4 regions of the Pseudoduganella sp. SL102 genome follow, and region 4 is predicted to be linked to each of the others. Evidence: predicted binding sites of a transcription regulator. Region 4 holds the regulator's gene; each other region holds the start of a gene.
The links. Region 4 encodes FNR, which switches genes on or off when oxygen is low (the NO sensors DNR and NnrR bind a similar motif). Its sites were predicted from a motif close to TTGATNNNNATCAA; they were not measured.
Positions count from the first base shown of each region.

Region 1: the regulator FNR is predicted to act here: its motif matches at 2,414-2,427, upstream of OU994_RS25460 (cation-translocating P-type ATPase).
Region 2: the regulator FNR is predicted to act here: its motif matches at 1,327-1,340, upstream of OU994_RS21235 (FliM/FliN family flagellar motor switch protein).
Region 3: the regulator FNR is predicted to act here: its motif matches at 4,326-4,339, upstream of OU994_RS29460 (KamA family radical SAM protein).

Region 1 covers NZ_CP115554.1:6,015,096-6,020,433, reverse strand. Annotated here, with positions in the region: gene OU994_RS25475 (filamentous hemagglutinin N-terminal domain-containing protein) at 1-536, shown strand, start outside; gene OU994_RS25470 (FecR family protein) at 502-1,314, shown strand; gene OU994_RS25465 (IS1595 family transposase) at 1,452-2,405, opposite strand; gene OU994_RS25460 (cation-translocating P-type ATPase) at 2,565-4,832, shown strand; gene cueR (Cu(I)-responsive transcriptional regulator) at 4,838-5,239, shown strand; gene OU994_RS25450 (glutathione S-transferase) at 5,306-5,338, shown strand, end outside.
Region 2 covers NZ_CP115554.1:5,032,748-5,038,085, forward strand. Annotated here, with positions in the region: gene OU994_RS21230 (FliM/FliN family flagellar motor switch protein) at 1-351, opposite strand, end outside; gene OU994_RS21235 (FliM/FliN family flagellar motor switch protein) at 354-1,226, opposite strand; gene OU994_RS21240 (flagellar hook-basal body complex protein FliE) at 1,772-2,131, shown strand; gene fliF (flagellar basal-body MS-ring/collar protein FliF) at 2,189-3,937, shown strand; gene OU994_RS21250 (flagellar motor switch protein FliG) at 3,921-4,967, shown strand; gene fliH (flagellar assembly protein FliH) at 4,964-5,338, shown strand, end outside.
Region 3 covers NZ_CP115554.1:6,953,290-6,958,627, reverse strand. Annotated here, with positions in the region: gene OU994_RS29485 (hypothetical protein) at 1-353, opposite strand, end outside; gene OU994_RS29480 (HDOD domain-containing protein) at 383-1,243, opposite strand; gene OU994_RS29475 (DNA-3-methyladenine glycosylase) at 1,459-2,037, shown strand; gene OU994_RS29470 (methyl-accepting chemotaxis protein) at 2,064-3,743, opposite strand; gene OU994_RS29465 (cache domain-containing protein) at 3,849-4,310, opposite strand; gene OU994_RS29460 (KamA family radical SAM protein) at 4,506-5,338, shown strand, end outside.
Region 4 covers NZ_CP115554.1:328,238-333,575, forward strand. Annotated here, with positions in the region: gene ccoP (cytochrome-c oxidase, cbb3-type subunit III) at 1-147, shown strand, start outside; gene ccoG (cytochrome c oxidase accessory protein CcoG) at 179-1,564, shown strand; gene OU994_RS01415 (FixH family protein) at 1,575-2,081, shown strand; gene fnr (fumarate/nitrate reduction transcriptional regulator Fnr) at 2,274-3,032, opposite strand; gene OU994_RS01425 (response regulator) at 3,227-5,338, shown strand, end outside.

The DNA of each region.
Region 1 (5,338 bases), 1.8 Mb from region 4:
AGCCGCCACCGCCATCGCCACCTCCGCCGCCACCTCCGCCGGAACCACCGCCGCCGCCATCGCCGGCGCCGGAGCCGCCTCCGCCGCCACCAGCGCCGGCACCGGAGCCTCCGCCACCACCGCCGGTACCGGCACCGGAACCTCCGCCGCCCCCGGCACCGGTACCGGAACCCCCGCCACCGCCCGCACCGGTACCGCCGCCGCCAGCACCGGCGCCGTCGCCGCCACCGCCGCCTTCGCCACCGTCGCCGGTGTCGGTGGATCAATGCCGGCTGGCGCCGCAGCTGCCGGCTTGCCAGGCTATCGCGCCGCCGACGGCGACCGAACCGGTCAAGCCCGTGCAGGTGGCGTTGAACGAGTTCATCGCGACCGTCCCCCGCGACGTGAAGAAAAGCGACGCGCGTTCCGTTCCTGCCGCGCCAGGCAGCGGCGACGCGGCGCCGGCCGAGGATGAAGAAGACACCGGCGGAGGCAATGCCACCGCGCAACAAGGATCCAGAAATGACAAACCCGTGGTCAAGAACTACTGCAACTGACACGGCCATCGGCCGCCGGCCCGCGCCGGCGCCGTGGTGCCTGTCGCCCTGGCATGTCCTGTGGCTGTGCCTGCTGCTGGGCTGCGCGCAGCTGGCGTGGGCGGCGCCGGTGGCCGGCGTCGTGGTGCGCCTGTCCGGCCCGCTGCTGGCGAAGAAGGCCAACGGCGCCGTGAAGATCCTCGCGCTGAAATCCGAGGTCGAGAACGGCGACACGCTGGTGACGGAAAAGAACACCTACGCGATGGTGAAAGTCATCGACAACAGTGAAATCACGCTGCGCCCCGGCTCCACGATGACGATCGAGAACTTCAGCTTCGCGGCCGAGCGCCCGGAAGGCGACGCGGCGACGTTCAATCTCGTCAAGGGCGGGCTGCGCTCGGTCACCGGCCTGCTGGGCAAGCGCAGCAAGGAAAAGTTCGAGATGAAGACGCCGGCCGCCACGATCGGCATCCGCGGCACCACGTTCATCGCCGAATTCGTTGCGCCACCGGATGGCGCCGCGCCCGCGTTGCCGTCCGGCGCCCAACCCGCGCGTCCACCGGGCCTGTACGTGCAGGTACTCGACGGCATGATCTTCGTCGCCAACGGTGCCGGCGGCGCCGCTTTCAACGCCGGCCAGTTCGGCTACGTGCCGGGCATTACCCGGCCGCCGCAGCTGCTGCCGGCCAATCCCGGCATCCAGTTCACGCCGCCGGTCAAGTTCAACAGCCCGATCGGCCCGGGCGACAGCGGGCCCGGCAGCGCGGCGCCGAACAGCGTCGACTGCGAGGTGCGCTGAGCCTGCCGTTGCGCTGAGCCTGTCCTTGCGCTGAGCCTGTCGTGGGGGCAAGCGAAAGGCGCTGTTCGCGTTAAGTAGCCTTGCCGTTGATCACGGGACTTTCTTGGATGCCGGGCGCGACAAAAGAGCCGACGATCCTAGGCTTGCACCACGGCAACGCTTAACCATTGCCGCGGTGCCGTCAGGTCGGCGGCATCGAGCACACGTAGCCAGCCGGTGTAATTGGCCAGGTAGCGGCTCGCGACACCATTGAATCGCCGCAGCCAGGTCTTGAAGCGGCTGTGCCATCCGTTGACACCCTGGATATGGAGTGCCCCGCGTGCCCGAATGCCGGCATGCACGTTGATCGCTTCGTGCGTGATGCCGGCCTGCTTCGCAAATGCCTGGTAGGCCTTGGCGGCATCGGTCACGAGCAGCACATCGGGCGCCAGTACAGGCTTCAGGTGCTTCATCAACTGGCCGGCACTGACCGGGCCGCGGCCCGTGACGAAGTCACAGGTTTGCCGGTTGCGGTCGCGGGCAACGAGGATGCAGTCCAGCTCGCTGCTGATGCCGCGCCGGCTGGCCTTGCCGCCGCGTTTGCGTGGCGGCCGGTCCAGGTGTCGCGAGCCTTTTTGTGATTCCAGAAGGTAGGTCTCGTCGGCCTCGACGATGCCGGACAACTGCGGAAGAGGCGCCCGGAGCAACGCGGCGATGAAACGGTGGCGCCATCGAAAGCTGGTCGACTTGGCTACCGCCAAGCGCTCGGCCGCCGAGCGCACGGGGATCGACTCGATCAGGCACTGAAGATAATGCAACCACTTGTCGCGCAGCCGCAGACGGGCAAGGGGTGTGCCGGTCAAGGCGTTGAAGCTGCGCCGGCACGCCACGCAGCGATAGCGCTGCAAACCACTGGCCTGTCCACAACGGTGGGACCGCTGGCACCGGCAATGTGGACATGGTGGCTTTCCGGCGGCTTCCTCGATCAGGCGATGACACTGGCCTGGTTGCTCGACGCTGGCCAGAAAGCCCTGCAGCAACGCGACCTGATCTTCCGAGAGCTGTTGCTGCATCAACGCTTCGATCAGTACTCCAACATCCGCCGTGCCCATGTCGCCCCCTGATATACATGAAGTATCTCAACAGGAAGTCAGACCGTGATTCCGTTGGGAAGTTCCCCGAATTAGCGGGCACAGCGCCAAGCGAAATGCCTTGACCTTCCCATCATGGGATACTTGATGATGGCGACATCATGGAGCAGGAGTATCCCGATGAGCAATCAGCTTTCCCACGACGTCCGCATTGGCGGCATGAGTTGCGCGGCCTGCGTGGGCCGTGTCGAAAAGGCCCTGGCCGCCGTGCCGGGCGTACGCAGCGCCAGCGTCAACCTGGCCACCGAAACCGCCCGTGTCGAGACCGACGCGCCGCTGCCGTTCGACACGCTGTGCGCGGCCGTCGAGCACGCGGGCTATGAAGCGGGGCCGGTCGCCGCGGCGGCTGCTCCCGCCGAGCAGGCGCCGGATCGCGGCAATTTCGCGCTGCGCTGGCTGCGCGGCGCCAACGAAGGCTTGCCGGTGCTGCTGGCGGCCCTGCTGTCGCTGCCGCTGGCCGCGCCGATGCTGCTTGCCCCGCTGGGCATCGACGCGATGGCGCCGCCCTGGCTGCAATGGCTGCTGGCCACGCCCGTGCAATTCCTGTTCGGCGCGCGCTTCTACCGGGCCGGCTGGAAGGCCGTGCGGGCAGGGGCCGGCAACATGGACCTGCTGGTGGCGCTGGGCACCAGCGCGGCCTACGGGCTGTCGGTCTACCTGATGCTGGCCGGCCATGCCGCCCACCTGTACTTCGAAGCGTCTTCCGTCGTCATCACGCTGGTCTTGCGGGGGAAGTGGCTGGAAGCGCGCGACAAGCGCCAGGCCACGTCGGCGATACGCGCCCTGCGCACGCTGCGGACCGAATCGACCCGCGTGCGCCGCGATGGCATCGACAGCGACGTGCCGGTCGACACCGTGCGCCCCGGCGACCTCGTGGTGGTGCGGCCCGGCGAGCGGATCGCCATCGATGGCGAGGTGGTGGAAGGCGCCAGCGACGTCGACGAAGCGCTGGTCACCGGCGAAAGCCTGCCGGTAGCGCGCCGGCCGGGCGACCGCGTGACGGGCGGCGCGATCAATGGCGCCGGCCTGCTGCTGGTGCGCACCACGGCCACCGGCGCCGAGACCACGCTCGAGCGCATCATCCGCCTGGTCGAGGATGCCCAGGCGGCCAAGGCGCCGGTGCAGCACCTGGTGGACCGCGTCAGCGCCGTGTTCGTGCCGGTCGTGCTGGCGATCGCCGCGCTCACGCTGGCCGGCTGGTGGCTGGCGTCCGGCGACCTGGAAACAGCAACGATCAACGCGGTGGCGGTGCTGGTGATCGCCTGCCCGTGCGCGCTGGGTCTGGCGACGCCGGCGGCGATCATGGCCGGCACCGGCGTGGCGGCCCGCCACGGCATCCTGATCAAGGATGCCCAGGCGCTGGAAACCGCGCACGGCGTCACCACGGTGGTCTTCGACAAGACCGGCACGCTGACGCAGGGCCGCCCCGTGCTTGCCGCGTTGCGCGCGCATGGCATCGCGGAACCGGACTTGCTGGCGCTGGCCGCCGCGCTGCAGCGTGGCAGCGAACATTCGCTGGCCCGCGCCGTGCTCGATGCGGCCCTGGAGCGCGCGGCGGACCTGCCGGCGGTCCCCGCGGCGCAGGCGGTGACGGCGTGGCCCGGGCGTGGCCTGGCGGCGGCGGTGGACGGGCGCGACCTCGTGCTGGGCAGTACCCGGCTCATGGAGGAACGCCATGTCGACCTGGCGCCGCTGCTGGCCGAGGCGCATGCGCTGGAACGCTCCGGCCATACCGTGTCCTGGCTGGCCGATGCGGGCGGGCGGCAGTTGCTGGGCCTCCTCGCGTTCAACGATCCGCCGAAGGCCACCGCGCAGGCGGCGGTGGCGCGGCTGCATGCGCAGGGCATCGCCACCTCGATGCTGACCGGAGATAACGCCGGCAGCGCGCAAGCCGTGGCCGCGGCGGTGGGGATCGGCGGCGTGGCGGCAAACCTGCTGCCGGCCGACAAGACCGCGCACATCGCGGAACTGAAAGCGCAAGGTGCGCGGGTGGCGATGGTGGGCGACGGCATCAACGATGCCCCCGCGCTGGCGGCGGCGGACGTGGGCATCGCCATGTCTACCGGCACCGACGTGGCGATGGAGGCGGCCGGCATCACGCTGATGCGGGGCGATCCGGCGCTGGTGGCCGATGCGCTCGACATCTCGCGGCGCACCTTCGCCAAGATCCGCCAGAACCTGTTCTGGGCCTTCGTCTACAACCTGGCCGGGATTCCCCTGGCGGCGCTGGGCATGCTGAGCCCCGTGATGGCGGGTGCGGCGATGGCGCTGTCGTCGGTCAGCGTGGTCACCAATGCGCTGCTGCTCAATCGTTGGCAACCCGCGCGCTGGCAACCCGGGCGCTGGCAACCGCAGCGCGGGGACTCTCGCCATCGGAAGCAGGAGTAAAAGGCATGAATATCGGGCAGGCAGCCGCCGCCTCGGGCGTCACGGCGAAGATGATCCGCTACTATGAAAGCATCGGCCTGGTGCCGGCGGCGCAGCGCACGGAGAGCGGCTACCGCGTGTACGGCGACAGGGAAATCCACACGCTGCGTTTCATCCGCCGCGCGCGCAAGCTGGGTTTTTCCCTGGAACGCATCGCCGGCCTGCTGTCGCTGTGGCAGGATGGCAGCCGCGCCAGCGGCGACGTGAAACGCATCGCCCTGGACCACGTGGCCGAACTGGAAGAGCGCATCCGCGAACTGACGGAAATGCGCGACACGATCGCCACGCTGGCCGCCTGCTGTCATGGCGACGAGCGGCCCGATTGCCCGATCCTGCGCGGCATCGCGGCCGGGACCGAAGCGGCGTAGCGTCACGATGGCGCCGTACTCTGCCGCGCCGGGCTAGAATCGCCGCCAACCGACCAAGGAGGCGCTGTGGAACCCTATACCCTGTATTACTGGCCCACC
Region 2 (5,338 bases), 2.7 Mb from region 4:
GAGCCCGTCCAGGTCGATCACCTTCAGGCCGTAGTTCTCGCCCGCCACCACCACTTCGGCACGCCCGATCGCGGTGCCGTTCACCTTGATGACCAGCGGCTCGCCGGCCAGCGCGTCCAGTTCCACCACGCTGTCCGGGCCGATGTTCATCAGGTCCTGCAGGGAAATGCGCGCCGATCCCACTTCCAGGGTCAGCGTCACGGGGATCTTGCGCATCATTTGCGGCAGGTCGCGGCGCGGCGCGAGCGGCGCCTGGGTGAAGTCACCGGCCATCGGGCTGGGCACCGGTTCGATGATCATCTCTTCGGTGTCGTCGAGCAGCGCGTCGTTGTTTCCGTTTTCGTTCATCATGGTCATTCGATGTCTTCAAAAGAGGTCAGGCACAGTTTTCCCTTGTGCTCGGTCACCGCGGCCGTGTACAGCCGCGAATCCTCGAGCATCACGTCTGCCCTGTCCAGGCTGACCGGAATCACGTCGCCGATCCGCAGGTCGAACAGCGCGCCCAGCGTGACTTCCTTGCTGACCAGCTGCCCGGCCAGCGTCACCTGCAGCCGCTGCGCCAGCGGCACCGCCGGCTTCGGAGCTTGTCCGCCGGCGCCCCGGCCTGTTTCACGCTGCGGCGCCAGGCCATGCAGCACGTCCGATATCAAATGCTTATCCAGTGCAAACCATACCCTGCCTGACAGTTCCCCGGCGCGCACATTCATCGTGATGAGCCACGTGCCCTTGCCCGGCTGGCCGCCGGCGGCGGGCGCGGCGGGCGGCAGCGGCGCGGCCAGCGGCTGGCCGCCGGGCAGGCTGGCGGCGATGCGCGAACCCACCACATGCGCTAGCTGTTGCCCCAACGCAACGCCCAGCCGTTCTTCGGTGGCCGTCACGCGCACTTGGCCCGGGTCGGCGGCCGGCGCCGGCGCGCCGGCCTTGGCCGAGCCGTAGCGCTGGTCCAGCACGGCCAGCAGGAGCACCCGTTCGATCGCGAAGGCGATCACGCCACTGCCCGCGGCGAAGTACTGCCAGCGGGTGCGCGGCTCGCTGCCTGTCAATTGCGAAAAGCCCACCTGCTCGACCTCGGCCGCGCCCCAGTAGCGGCGGCTCGCGGGCTGGCGCAGGGCGGCGGCGAGGTCGTCGCGCAACTGGGCAGCGAAGTGCGGCAGGCGGTGAACCGGGCGGCCCAGCAGGCTCGGATCCAGTACCTGGTGCGGTGCGGTGGTGGTCAGCGTGGTCATGGTCTTGTTTTCCCTCTGCACGCCACATCGTAGCGCAAATGCGCGCGAACACCACGAAGGGTCCGTGCAGGGCACGTAGCATAACCGAATTCGTTGCGTATTGCCACGCATCAATACCGCGCACGATTGAAATGGGCCTTTACAGCGTTGTTGCCACGCGGTAAGCTTCTTTCTGTCGGGCGTCAATTAATGCTGCTACTCAGCAATTAGCGGCAGTTAATCAGGTTGATGCTTAGTGCATGATTTTTAACGAGTTTTGCCACGATTTCAAGTTTCTTACATGAGAAACAACGCAGCGCAACTAAACGTTCCTGGCCAATAACGACCGAGTGACCCATTTAAAACGGCCATGCTTTTTAATTCCGCCAACGCGGAGCGAGAAAATCGGAAGTTTTTCTTTGTGAGTATCAAGTTGCAGCGCTGGCGACCGATACCCACAAGCAAGTCGGCAGCAAGAATTGATGATGTGTAGCAATTCTTGCTGTCCCCCCGGCCCCCCCGGCGGTAGGACGAAGTTCAACGTTGTATTCAAGTGGAGATGGCAGATGGCAAATGATATCGGCGGCATGATCAAGGCGGACCTGGCGGCACTCACCAATGCCGCTTCCGACCTCGCCAGCCAGGCGGGCGCGATTGCGCCGGCCATGCAGTTCGACGCACAGTCCGGCGCCCATGCCGGGCAATCCGGCGGTTTCGCCGACGCAATGATGAGCGCTGTCTCCAGCGTGAACGCGGCCGACAAGGCTGCGGGTGAAAAAATGGCCGATGTCGACGCCGGCCGCAGCGACGACCTGGTAGGCGCCATGATGGCCAGCCAGGAAGCCAGCCTCTCGTTCTCGATGCTGATGCAAGTTCGCAACAAAGTGATGGGCGCCGTCGACGAGCTCATCAAGCTGCCGCTGTAAGCAGTCGCCGCCAGCCACACCTTTCTCCGCAGTACCCTTCACCGCGAAAGACCCGACGTGATCAACACCCTTAAGTCCGCTTATGGGCGCTGGCGCGGCAATGGCGCCACCGCCATGCCCCCTGCCCTCGTCAAGAACCTGTACCCGATGCTGATGCTGGCTGTCGGCGTGACCGCCATCGTGCTGATGTTCCTCTGGAAGGACCAGTCCGGCTACAAGGCCGTCTTCGGCGCCCGCGAAAAAGTCGTCGCGGCCGACATGATGACCGTGCTCGATGCCGAGCAGATCGCCTACCGCATCCACCCGGACAGCGGCCAGGTGCTGGTGCCGGAATCGGAACTGGGCAAGGTGCGCATGCTGCTGGCGTCGAAAGGCGTGACCGCGCAGCTGCCGGCAGGCCTGGAGCTGATGGACAAGAACGATCCGCTGGGCGTGTCGCAGTTCGTGCAGGACGTGCGCTTCCGCCGCGGCCTGGAAGGCGAACTGTCGCAAAGCATCATGACGCTCGATGCGATCGCCTCGGCCCGGGTCCACCTGTCGATCGCCAAGTCGACCTCGTTCGTGTCGTCGGACGGTGAAAAGTCGTCCGCCGCCGTCGTGATCGGCCTGAAGCCGGGCCGCACGCTGTCGCCGGAACACATCGCCGCCGTGGTCAACATGGTGGCCGGTTCGGTCGCCAGCCTGGACCCGACCCGCGTCAGCCTGGTGGACCAGGCCGGCAACCTGCTGAGCTCGCATGTCGACCTGTCCGACGGATTCGACGCGAACGCCGCCGGCAACGAAGGCCAGAAGAACATCCAGGACGGTATCAAGAACAACATCCGCGGCCTGCTGGGCCCGATCGTCGGCGACGACAACTTCAAGGTCAGCGTCACCGCCACGGTGGACAACGACAAGGTCGAGGAAACGGTCGAGAAGTTCGGCGAAGCGCCGAAGGTCACCAGCGAAGCGATGCGCGAAGAGCAGGACCGCAACCGCATGGTGATGGGTGTGCCGGGCACGCTGTCGAACCGCCCGCCGGCTGAAGCCGCTCCGGCAGCGCCAGGCGCCGACGGTGCCCCGGCCCAGCAGCCGGATGGCTCGGCCCGCAAGAATGCAACCACGCGCCAGTACGCCTACGATCGCAGTATCGTGCAGACGAAACGTGCCCGTGGCCGCCTGGAACGCCAGAACGTGGCGATCGTGCTGGCCCAGTCCGCCGCCGCCGACCCGAAAACGGGCTGGAGCGCCGCCGAGCTGAGCAATATCGACAAGGTGCTGCGCAACGGCCTGGGCATCAATGACGAGCGTGGCGATACGCTGGTGGTGTCGGCGATGCGCTTCCCGGCCAAGGCGGCGCCGGTGCAGTGGTGGGAAGAACGCGACAACATCGTCGACATCGGTGGCTGGATCAGCTACGCGCTGGCCGCGCTGCTGGGTTACTTCCTGATCCTGCGTCCGCTGCTGAAACTGCTGACGAACAGCCTGGCACCGGCCGCCCCGGTACCGACCGCGATCGGCACCCGCACCGGCGGCGAACGCCGGGCCGGCGAAGCGAATGTGCTGCCGGGCACGGTGGAAGCACTGCCGGCAGGCAGCACCGCCCCGGCCGCCCTGGCCGCGGACCTGGCTGGCGGCGCCGTGATCCCGGCAGGCGAAGCCGGCGCGATCGCCGTCCAGCCGCTGCTGGAGAACTACGACCTGCCGCCCGCCGGTTCGCCGGTCGACGTGATGGTCGATCACCTGAAGGTTCTGGCCGAGAAAGAGCCGGAGCGTGTTGCGGAAGTCGTCAAACAGTGGATGCAGAAAAATGGCCGAGCTCAATAACATGAACGCGAATCTGAACGATCTGGCACCTGCCGAAGGTGCGACCCTTTCCCCCGTCGAGCAGGCTGCCATCGTGCTGCTGTCGATCGGCGAGGAACAGGCGGCGGCCGTGCTGCGCTGCCTGTCCCGCGAGGAGCTGCTGGAAGTCACGCAAGTCATGTCGCGCATGAGCGGCATCAAGGTCGAATCCGTCAAGGGCGCGATCCAGACCTTCTTCGACGACTACCGCCAGCAGTCCGGCGTGCACGGCGCCTCGCGCCAGTACCTGAAGCGCTCGCTGGACCTGGCGCTGGGCGGCGACATCGCCAACACCGTGCTGAACAATATCTACGGCGACGAACTGCGCCCGAAGATGGCGCGCCTGCAGTGGGCCTCGCCGAAGTGGCTGGCCGACTACATCGCCAACGAGCACGTGCGCATCCAGGCCGTGTTCCTGGCCTTCCTGCCGCCGGCGCTGGCCGGCCAGATCATCGACGGCCTGCCTGTCGAAGGCCGCGACCTGGTGCTGCTGAGCCTGGCACGCCTGGACGAGATCGACCGCGACCTGCTGGCCGAGCTGGATGAACTGGTGGACCGCTGCCTGGCCTCGTTCGACATGCAGAGCACCAGCATCGAAGGCGTCAAGCAGGTGGCCGAGATCCTGAACCGCCTGCCGGGCAACCGCGCGCAGGTCGTGGAACTGCTGCGTGCGCACGATCCGTCGATCGTCGAGCAGATCGAACTGTCGATGTACGACTTCCTGATCCTGGCGACGCAGACCGAAGCGGTGCTGACCCGCCTCATCGAGGAAGTGCCGCTGGAACAATGGTCGATCGCCCTGAAGGGCGCCGAGCCGTCGATCCGCGACGCCGTGCTGAAGACCATGCCGAAGCGCCAGGCACAGGCATTCGAGGACATGATGCGCCGCGCCGGCCCGGTGCCGATGTCGCGCATCGAGGCGGCCCGCTCGGAAATCATGGCCACCGTCAAGGCCCTGGCCGATGCCGGCGAAGTCGAGGTACAGCTGTTCGCCGAGACGGTGGTCGAATGAAGCAATTCCGCCCTTATCGCTTCCCGCCGCTGTCGCACCACACGCCGCCCGCGGCGCGTGGTGACGGCACGGCAACGCCCGATCCTGCCGCATGGCAGGCATCGATCAGCGAGGGATTCGAACAGGGCCAGCGCGACGGCTACGAGATCGGGCTGCAGCGCGGCCAGGAAGAAGGTTTCGAAGCCGGCCGCGTGCAGGGCATCGCCCAGGGCCGCGAGGAAGGCCGCGCCGAGACCGCGGTGGCGATGGACGACCTGGCCCGCCCCATCGATGCGATGCTGAAAAGCCTGAAGAAACTGCGCAGCGACTATCGCGCCGCGCAGCGCAAGGAAGTGGTGGACCTGGTGGCCAAGGTGGCCCGTTCGGTGATC
Region 3 (5,338 bases), 820 kb from region 4:
AAGACATCGATTTCCAGTGCCGGTGCAGGGTCCGGTCCATTCATGCGGCGGATCTGCAGGGACGCCGCCGCTTCCTCGACGGCGCCGCGCAGCAGCCGCCAGGCGCCGATATCCTCGTGGCTGGCCAGGTCGATGGCGCCGTACAGCAGGTCGTCGTGGTTGCCGTTCAGGTAGCGCCGCAGCAGGCGCTGGAACTCCGCTTCCTTCTGGCGCAGCGCGTCGGCCTGCGTGTCGCTGTCTTCCTGTTCGGCCAGCTCGAGCGCCAGCGCGCACAGGGCGGCGACCTGGACTTCCTCTTTTTCTTCGGCGGGGATGGCGGACTTGCGGGGAACGGGTTTTTTATTCTTGGGCATGGGTTTCCCGATACCCGGAGCGGGCATCGTCAGTGATCGATGTGGAAAGTGTCGTGCAATTCCTCGAGCAGGTCTTCCGCCTCCCCGGCATCCAGGCCCAGGTGGCGGCAGGCCGGTTCGCCGCCTTTTTCCCACTCCAGGGAATCGCGGTTGCCATGGTAGCGCGCAATGCCCCGTTCGGCCAGCACCGAGGCGGCCACCAGCGAGCGGATCGCGTCGTCGGTGGCGTCGTCGTCCAGCACCGCGTAGTCGTGGTGGTGCAGGATGGCCCAGGAAACGTCCGGCGACAGGCCCCAGTTGCGTGCCAGCAGGCAGCCGATGGCGGCATGGTTGGTGCTGTGCAGCGCGTCTTCCACGTCGGTGAAGCGGCGCAGCGTGTCGCGCCCGGCGATCGCCAGCGTGTCGGCGTAGCCGGCGAAACGGTCCATCAGCAGCGGCACGCCGATGTCGCAGAACAGGCCGAACGTGTGGGCGATGTCCGCCGGGGCGATGCGCAACCGGCGGGCGATGAACACCAGCGACTCGGCGCGCCGCGCGCTGGTGTCCCAGAACTGGTTCAGGGCGCCGCTGCCGCCATCGATCGCCTGCCGTGCCAGCAGGCCCGTCAGCAAGGCCGCGCACTGGTTGATGCCCAGGAAATTGATCGCCTGCTCGACCGACTTGGCCTTGCGGGCGGCGCCGAAGAACGGCGAATTGGCCAGCTTCAGCAGTGCGCCGGACATGCCCACGTCGTTGCCGATGATGCGGGCGATGCGGCGCGGCGAAGGATCGTCATCGGCCAGCTCGGCCTGCAGGTCCACCAGCAGACTCGGGCGAGGGGGAATGCGGATCGAACGCAGCAGGGCGTCTTCGACGGCGGCTTCCCTGGCAGGAGTGGTGGTGGCGGTCATGGTTGTAATGGAACTGCGGCGAAAGTCAACGAACGTGCCATTATCGCTTGTTTCGGTACGGCAATATCATTTTGCACCGATTTTTTATCGTGTTCTCCCGTGAATGTTGCCCATCCGCGCCGGATTGATAGCGAAACGAACAGATTGCACTTGCCGATCCGGCAAGAGTGCCGAGCCCGGCGCGGGCTTGCGCGGCGCGGCGCTACAATCTCCGCATGACGACTTTTCTTGCTGGAATTGACTTCAATGCACCATCGCACGAGGTGGCGCGGCTGCTGATCGGGGTGACCGTGCTGGTCGATGGCGTGGGCGGCCGGATCGTCGAAACCGAAGCCTACGACCGCGAAGATCCCGCTTCCCACACCTATAACGGGCCGACCGAACGCAACGCCGCGATGTTCGGTCCGCCGGCGCATGCCTATGTGTACCGCTCGTACGGTATCCACTGGTGCCTCAACTTCGTGTGCCGGGAAGAGGGCCATGGCGCCGGTGTGCTGATCCGCGCGATCGAACCCTTGCACGGGATCGAGACGATGGCGGCGCGCCGCGGCTTGCAGGATCCGCGGCTGCTGGCTTCCGGTCCCGGCCGGGTCTGCCAGGCGCTGGGCATCACGCGCGAGCACAACGGCAAGCCGCTGGCGCTGCCGCCGTTCCACCTGCTGCCGCGCGATGCCGAGGCGATGGCGTTGCCGGTCGCCGCCGGTCCCCGCATCGGCATCTCGAAGGCGATGGACACGCCGTGGCGCTTCGGCGTGGCCCGCTCGCCATACCTGAGCAAGCCGTTCCGCCCGTAACGCCCCAGCCGCTCGCCGTGCCCCTGTCAGCCGCGCTGCCGGTGGCGATCGCTGCCGTGCACCGGCGCCTGCAGCCGCAGCCCGCGCATCGCGCTGTCCGCCGCCCGGCGTTCGTCATCGTGGGCGCTCGCGGGGAGCGCCCGGGCCGGCTGGTCGCGTGCCGCATCCAGCTCGAACACGTTCACCGCGCGCGACAGGCTGACCGCCTGTTCCTGCAGGCTTTCGGCGGCGGCGGCGGCCTGTTCGACCAGGGCCGCGTTCTGCTGCGTGACGTCGTCGATCTGGCCGACCGCCTGGTTGACCTCGGCGATGCCCTGCGCCTGTTCCGCGCTGGCCGCGCTGATGCGGCCGATGATGTGGTTCACCTGCTGCACCGATGACACGATATCGCCCATGCTGCGGCCGGCCAGGCTGACGGACGCGGCGCCGTCGTCGATCGTGGACACCGACCTGGCGATCAGTTCCTTGATTTCCTTGGCCGCCGCCGCCGAGCGGGCCGCCAGCGTGCGCACCTCGCTGGCCACCACGGCGAAGCCGCGCCCCTGCTCGCCTGCCCGGGCCGCCTCCACGGCCGCGTTCAGCGCCAGGATATTGGTCTGGAACGAGATGCTGTCGATCACGCCGGTGATTTCCACGATCTTGCGAGAGCTGGAGCGGATCGATTCCATCGTCGTCACGGCCTGCGACACGGCATCGCCGCCTTTTTCCGCCATCGAGGTGGCGGTGGCCGCCAGCCGGCACGCTTCGCGGGCATTCTCGGCGTTCTGGCGCACGGCCGTCGTCAGGCTGGCCATCGCGCTGGCCGTTTCCTCCAGCGAGCCGGCCTGCTGCTCGGTTCGGCTGGACAGGTCCAGGTTGCCCACCGCGATTTCATGGGAAGCGGTACCGATCGACTGCACCGCGCCGCGTATCGTGCGCAAGGTCTGGTTCAGGTTGGCGATGCTCTGGTCCAGCACGCGCGCCGTTTCCGCGATCTCGTCGCGGCCGGCATTCGGCTTGGCGGAGGTGAGCCGGCCCGCGGCCAGGCTGCGCACCACGTCGGCGATCGAGCGGATATCGCGCAGCAGCGCGGTGCGCACCAGCATCGATACCAGCAATGACAGCGCTACCGACAGCACGCACAAGGCCGCCATCGCGATGCCCAGCTGGCGGAACTCCGCCTTGGCCGCCGCGTGCGCCGTTTCCGACAGCGATTTTTCCAGCGCCGCCAGCCGCTGCAGGTCTTCTTCGAGCAGCACGAACTGGCGCTCCGCCTTCTGCATCGCATTGGTGGCGATCGACTGGTCCATCTGGGCCATCTCGATGGTTTCCAGCACACCCTTGCGATAGGCGATCAGCGCCTGGCTGGAGGCGTCGACCAGCTTGCGCTCTTCGGCGTCGGACACGCGCGCCAGCTGCACCAGCTGCTGTTCGATGCTGCGGTGGCGGGAGTGGATGCGGTCCGTCAGCTCGTCCAGCCGCGTTTTCGCGAAGCTGCCGTTGACCCATGCCAGCAACTGGTAGATGTTGGCATGGGCGAACTTGGCTTCGCCGGCGATGTCCGCCGTGGCCTTCAGGCGCGCGGCGCGCACCTGCACCAGGTTTTCCAGCGATGCGTTCTGGCGCACCATGCCGATCCAGGCGCAGGCCGTGATGGCCACCAGCAAGATCAGCACGACGCTGGGCGCCAGCAACAGTTTGGGACCGATTCGTAATTTGTTCAACATGACTGCTCCCGCCAGGGATGATGGATGAATGAAGCTTGGATGAGTGAAGCTTGGATCAATGAGGTAAAGAAAGGATGCGTGGCGCGCGACCCGTGGGCGGCGTCTTTATTTCTTGTAGATGCCGGCTTCCAGCACCACGTCGCCGACGCGCAGGATGTACGTCGTCTTCGGTTCGATCTTGCCGCTGACCGGGTTCTTGTACATGTAGTCGACCCAGCCCTTGCCATCCCTGGCGGCCAGCTGGATGATCTCGCGGCGATACACCTTGCCGCTGGCGTCCGGCACGTCGGTCAGGTTCTTGCCGACGATCGACGGGTTGATCGGATGGGCGATCACGATGCCCGTGTTGATGTCGCGCATGTCCACATACAGCTCGCCCTGCACGAATTCCGGGTCCTTGGCGGCCAGCTTCTTCATCAGCGCTTCCTTGCCGCTGGCCTTCATGAATGCGGCGCCGCGTTCGGCCATGGCGATCGCATCCTTCTCGGTCGGCTGGGCGGCGAAGACGAAGGCGCTGACACTGGCAAATGCGAGGTAGGCCATGCTGCGGATCAGTACTTGTTTCATGGGGAGCTCCCGTGGTTGGTTAAGGTCAAACCATTGTGCGCCGATGCTGCCGGCGAGAAATTGCGCTAGCGCAAGGTGTCAGAAAACGCGACGAAGATTTTCCGTGCGGATATTGATTTACTGCAACATGATCAGTTGGGGCATGTCTACGATGTGGTTTCCTTTAACCCGGAGCAATCAAACGGAGCACCCACAATGACGACCGATTTCGCCCCGCAAAAATTCAAGCCCTACACCCGCCAGAGCATCCGCCAGGCCCGCCAGTGGCAATGGCTGCCGCCGGACCAGCAGGAAGCCGTGCAGGTGGTCTCACACGTGCTGCCGTTCCGCACCAACGAATATGTGATGGAGAACCTGATCGACTGGGCCAACGTCCCGGACGATCCCATCTACCGCCTGGTGTTCCCGCACCGCGACATGCTGCCGGTGGACGAGTACCGCCAGCTGCGCGACCTCGTGATGGTGAAGCAGGACGACGCAGCGATCGCCGCGCTGGTCCACAAGATCCGCATGCGCATGAACCCGCACCCGGCCGGCCAGATGACGCACAATGTGCCGCGCGTGAACGACCACGTGCTGAAGGGACTGCAGCACAAGTACAAGGAAACCGTGCTGTTCTTCCCCAGCGCGGGCCAGACCTGCCATGCCTACTGCACCTTCTGCTTCCGCTGGCCGCAGTTCGTCGGCATGGACGACATGAAATTCGATGCCCGGGAAACCACGGAACTGGTGTCGTACCTGAAGGCGCACGAGGAAGTGACGGACGTGCTGATCACCGGCGGCGACCCGATGGTCATGAATACCCGCTCGCTGGCCGAATTCATCGAGCCGCTGCTGGCGCCGGACATGGCGCATATCCAGAACATCCGCATCGGCACGAAATCCGTGGCGTACTGGCCACAGCGCTTCGTCACCGACAAGGATGCGGACGACCTGCTGCGCCTGTTCGAGAAGGTGGTGGCGAGCGGCAAGAACCTGGCGATCATGGGGCACTACAACCACGCCGTGGAACTGCGCCAGGACATCGC
Region 4 (5,338 bases):
CTGTACGGCGGCAGCGCCGACACGATCATGGAAACCATCCGCAAGGGCCGCGACAACACCATGCCGGCCTTCGGCGACTTCCTCGGCGAAGGCAAGGTGCATGTGCTGTCGGCCTACGTGTGGGGCCTGTCCAACGACACGAGATGAAACAAGCCAGATGAATCGGAGTGAGACAGCCATGAACGCCCCCGTGCCGGAACAGGTGATCCGGATGTATGAAAAGCGCCAGCCGATCCATCCGCGCGAAACGGATGGCCGCTATGCGCGCCTGCGCTGGCTGTGCCTGTGGCTCACGCAACTGGCCTACTACGGCACGCCGTGGCTCGCATGGAACGACCGCCAGGCCGTGCTGTTCGACCTGGGCACGCGCAAGTTCTACCTGTTCGGCCTGGTGCTGTGGCCGCAGGATTTCATCTACCTCGCGGCGCTGTTGATCATCTGCGCCTGGGGACTGTTCCTGGTGACGGCGGTGGCGGGACGCGTGTGGTGCGGCTTCGCCTGCCCGCAGACGGTCTATACCTCGATCTTCCTGTGGATCGAGCGCGGGATCGAAGGGTCGCGCGCCGCCCGCATCGCGCTGGACCGGCAAGGCCCGTCCGCCCGCAAGTTCGGCAAGCGCATCGCCAAGCACCTCGCCTGGGGCGCCGTGGCGCTGTGGACCGGCTTCACCTTCGTCGGCTACTTCACCCCGGTGCGCGAACTGGGCACCGGAATCGCCACGCTGGCGCTGGGGCCGTGGGAATGGTTCTGGGTGCTGTTCTATGGTTTCGCCACCTATGGCAACGCGGGCTGGCTGCGCGAGCAGGTGTGCAAGTACATGTGCCCGTACGCCCGCTTCCAGAGCGCGATGTTCGACCGCGACACGCTGATCATCACCTACGACACGGGGCGCGGTGAACCGCGCAGCAAGAAGGCCACGGGCGGCGCCTGCATCGATTGCACGATGTGCGTGCAGGTCTGCCCGGCCGGCATCGACATCCGCAACGGCCTGCAGTACGAATGCATCGGCTGCGCCGCCTGCGTGGACGCGTGTAACAACGTAATGGACAAGGTCGGCCAGCCGCGCGGCCTGATTCGCTACAGCACCGACCGGGCCATGACCGCGATCCTGACGCCGGCACAGATCCGCCAGCGGGCACTGCGCCCGCGCGTGCTCGCGTACGGCGCGGCGCTGCTGGCCATCACGCTGGCGGTCGGCTTCGCGCTGGCCACCCGCACGCCGCTGAAGATGGACGTGATCCGCGACCGCGGTTCGATGGGGCGCGAAGTGGATGGCGGCGCGATCGAGAACGTGTACCGGCTGCAGATCATGAACACCTCGGAGCAGCCGCACCGCTACCGGATCGCTGCCGACGGATTGCCCGGCCTGGCGCTGGCGACGGACGACGTGGTGGCACTGGCCGGCACCGAAACGCGTGCCGTGCCGGTGCGGGTGCGCGCGCCAGGGGAGGCACTGCGGGGCGCGGGCAAGACCGGCTCGCACTCGATCACATTCACGCTGACGGCGCTGGACGATGCGCGCCTGGCCGTCGAAGAACCCGCGGTCTTCATCGTGCCGCGCTGAGGAGATGACCATGCAACCGATGACGATGTCCGCCACGCCCTGGTACCGCGAGCGCTGGCCTTGGCTCCTGATGGCTGGCCCGGCCGCCGTGCTGGTGGCCGGCTTCTATACGGGCTGGCTGGCCTTCGCGCAGCAGGACGCGCTGGTGGTGGGCGACTACTACAAGCGGGGCAAGGCGATCAACCAGGATTTGCGGCGCGACCGCACTGCCGCCGCGCTGCATGCCGCCGCCGCCCTGCGCTACGATGCCGCGCACGGGGTATTGCACGGCCGGCTATCGGCCAGCGCGCCGCTGCCCGGTCCCTTGCAGCTGCACCTGGCGCATGCCACCCAGCCGGAAAAGGACTTGCGGCTGCTGGTGCGGCCCGATGCCGGCGGCAGCTTCGCCGTGCCGTTGCCGCTGCTCGAACGCAGCCGCTGGACCGTGCTGGTGGAAGACGAACGGCGCACCTGGCGCCTGGAGGGGCAGTGGCAGTGGCCGGTGGAGCGGGAGGTGACGGTGGCAGCTTTGCAATGAAGCAGGCGCCGCTGCTGCATCAAGCTGCAACCGTTGGCCGGCGGACACCAGTGTCAGATACCAATGCCGCTAAGTTAAGCGTTACCCGACACATGAAAGCGCATGCATTCACCCCAAAGGCGAAGGACTGGGGTCAGACCCGCCGGGTCTGACCCCGGCATTTGCACTTGGGGTGGGCTTATCTAAGCGGCATCACGCGCAGGTCTCGGTCCCCGCCGTGATCGCCTTCAACCGCGGCAGGTCGAGCACCTTGACCTCCCGGTTCGCCACCATCAGCAAACCCTGCTTCTTGAACTTGTTCAACAGCCGGCTGATACTCTCGATCGTCAGCCCCAGGTAGTTGCCGATATCCTCGCGCGACATGCGCAGCTGGAATTCGGTGCTCGAGTAGCCGCGCGCCTCGTAGCGCGAAGCCAGGTTGACGAGGAAGGCGGCGAAGCGCTGGGTTGCCTGCATATTGCCCAGCAATAGCATCACGCTTTGCTCGCGCGTGATTTCCTGGCTCATCATGCGGTGGAAATGGCGCAGCAGCGTGGGCATGTCCACCAGCAGCTGTTCCAGGCTGGCGAAGGGGATCTCGCAGACCTCGCTGTCTTCCAGCGCCAGCGCGCTGCAATAGTGCCTGTCGGTGCTGATGGCGTCCATGCCCAGCAGTTCGCCGCCCATCTGGAAACCCGTCACCTGTTCTTCGCCGTTGGCGTTGATCTGGTAAGTCTTGAAATGGCCGAGCCGGATCGCGTACAGGTTCGTAAACGGCTCGCCGATACGGAACAGGTTCTCGCCCTTCTGCACCTTGCGGCGGCGCCCGATGATCTTGTCCAGCTTGTCCATGTCGCCCATGTCCAGCCCCATCGGCAGGCACAGCTGGTGCATGCTGCAGGTCGAGCAGCGTGCCTTGAGGATCTCGATCGTGGCGCCGGGCAGGGTCAGGGATGGCAGCTCATGCATCATTGTCGGGTCCGATGTCATCGTCCATTGTCGGTTGACCTCCAGTGTACTTGATCCCGCCCCGATCCCGCCTCGATCCCGGCTTGATCCCGCTGTCCGGGCAACCGCGCAACTTGCAGCTTGCGTGCCCTTCCGCACAGTGCGCCAGCGGGGAAGCGGCGCATAGTGTCCCGACAACATCGGGGCGGGGGGAGACAATGCGTCCGCTTGGTATCAAGGCGAAAGTCGCGCTGGCGACGACCGTCACGTGCATCGTGATGATCGCGCTGGTCACCGTGCTGCAGGCCCGGCGCATGCAGGAGGATTTCACGCGCGTGCTGTTTGCCCAGCAGGATGCGCTGATCGCGCGCACCGCGCTCGAGGTGGATGAAAAGATGACGCTGCTGCGCGACATCGTTGCCGAATCGGCACGCTGGCAGCCCGGCGACATCTGTGCCGACCCGCCCGCGCTGCGCGCCCACTACGACTACCGCGCCGTCCTTCGCCTGTTCGATGACATCATCGTCGTCAGCCCGGCCGGCACGATCGTGGCCGACATCCCCGCGCTGCCGGGCCGCCCCGGCGTCAGCGTCACGGACCGCGCGTACTTCCAGCGGGTCATGCAGGAAAAGGCGCCCCTGATCGCCGAACCGGTGATCGGCAGGGCGAACCGGCAACCTGTCGTGCAGATGGTCGCCCCCGTGCTCAGCGAGGACGGCGAGGTGGCCTGCGTGCTGATCGGCGTGCTGCGCCTGTACAAGAACAACCTGCTGGGCCACCTGCGCACGGCCAAGGTGGGCCGCACCGGTTATTACTACATCGTCACCGGCTACGAACCATCGGTCTACGTGGTGCACCCCGACCCGGCCCGCCTGCTGAAGCCACGCGGCCAGGAAGGCTATGCCGCCACCGTGCTGGCGATCCGCGGCGGGTTCGAAGGCACCACGATCAGCACCGATGGCCGCGGCGTGCGCGCGCTGCTCAGCTACAAGCGCCTGAAGACGGTACCGTGGATCCTGATCGCCAACCTGCCTGCCGAGGAAGCGTTCGAGCCGTTCGACGACCTGCTGGTGCGGCTTGCGCTATGGGGCACGCTGGCCTCGCTCGTCACCGCGGCCGTCATCACCTGGATCACGCTGCGGCTGATGTCGCCGCTGATGCGGCTGCGCGATGCGATCGGCACCTTGCGCGGCACGCCGGGGCACTTCGCCCCGCTGCCGGTCACGTCGCGCGACGAGATCGGCGAGCTGACCGGGGCGTTCAACGACCTGATGCGCGAACGCGAGGCGGCCGATGCCCACGCCCGCGACCTGATGGAGGAGCTGGAAACCCGCGCCGCCGAGCTGGAACGGGCGCGCGACCGGGCCGAGGCGGCCAACCGCGCCAAGAGCGATTTCGTGGCCAACATGAGCCATGAGATCCGCACGCCGATGAATGCGGTGCTGGGCATGGCGCAACTGCTGCAGAACACCGACCTGGCGCCGCAGCAGCGCAAGTACCTGCACATGATCCGCACCGCCGGCGATTCGCTGCTGGGCATCCTGAACGACGTGCTGGATTTTTCCAAGATCGAGGCGCAGCGGATGGAACTGTCGCCCGTCGAATTCGACCTGGACGAATCGATGAGCACCTTGGCGACGACGATGACGATGAACGCCGGCGACAAGGAACTGGAGCTGGCCATCGTGGTCGACCCCGAGGTGCCGCGGCTGCTGCGGGGCGATGCGCTGCGGCTGCAGCAGGTACTGGTGAACCTGGCCGGCAACGCGATCAAGTTCACCGCGCACGGCGAGGTCGTGGTCGAGGTGAGCCTGGTGGAGCACGGCGGCGGGGAGGCCGGCGCGGTGCTGGGCTTCGAAGTGCGCGACACGGGCATGGGCATGAACCCGGAACAGCTGTCGCACCTGTTCCAGGCGTTTACACAGGCCGATGAAAGCATCACGCGCCGCTTCGGCGGCACCGGACTGGGACTGGCGATCACGCGCCGGCTGATCGAACTGATGGGCGGGGAAATCCATGTCGAAAGCGAACCGGGCAAGGGCAGCCGCTTCTGGTTCACGCTGCCATTCGGCGTGCTGCCGCGGCCGGAAGCACCGCGCAAGCCGGCCGCCGGCCATCTCGCCGTGCTGGTGGCGGACGACAATGCCACCAGCCGCAACCTGATCGGCCGCCTGATCCGCACCTGGGGGTGGGAAGCGGACCTGGTCGATTCCGGCAGTGCCGCGCTGGCGATGTTCACGTTCCGCATGCGCACCGGCCGGCCATACGACGTGGTGCTGGCCGACTGGCACATGAGCGGCCCGGACGGGAATGCCCCCGCCGCGGCGATC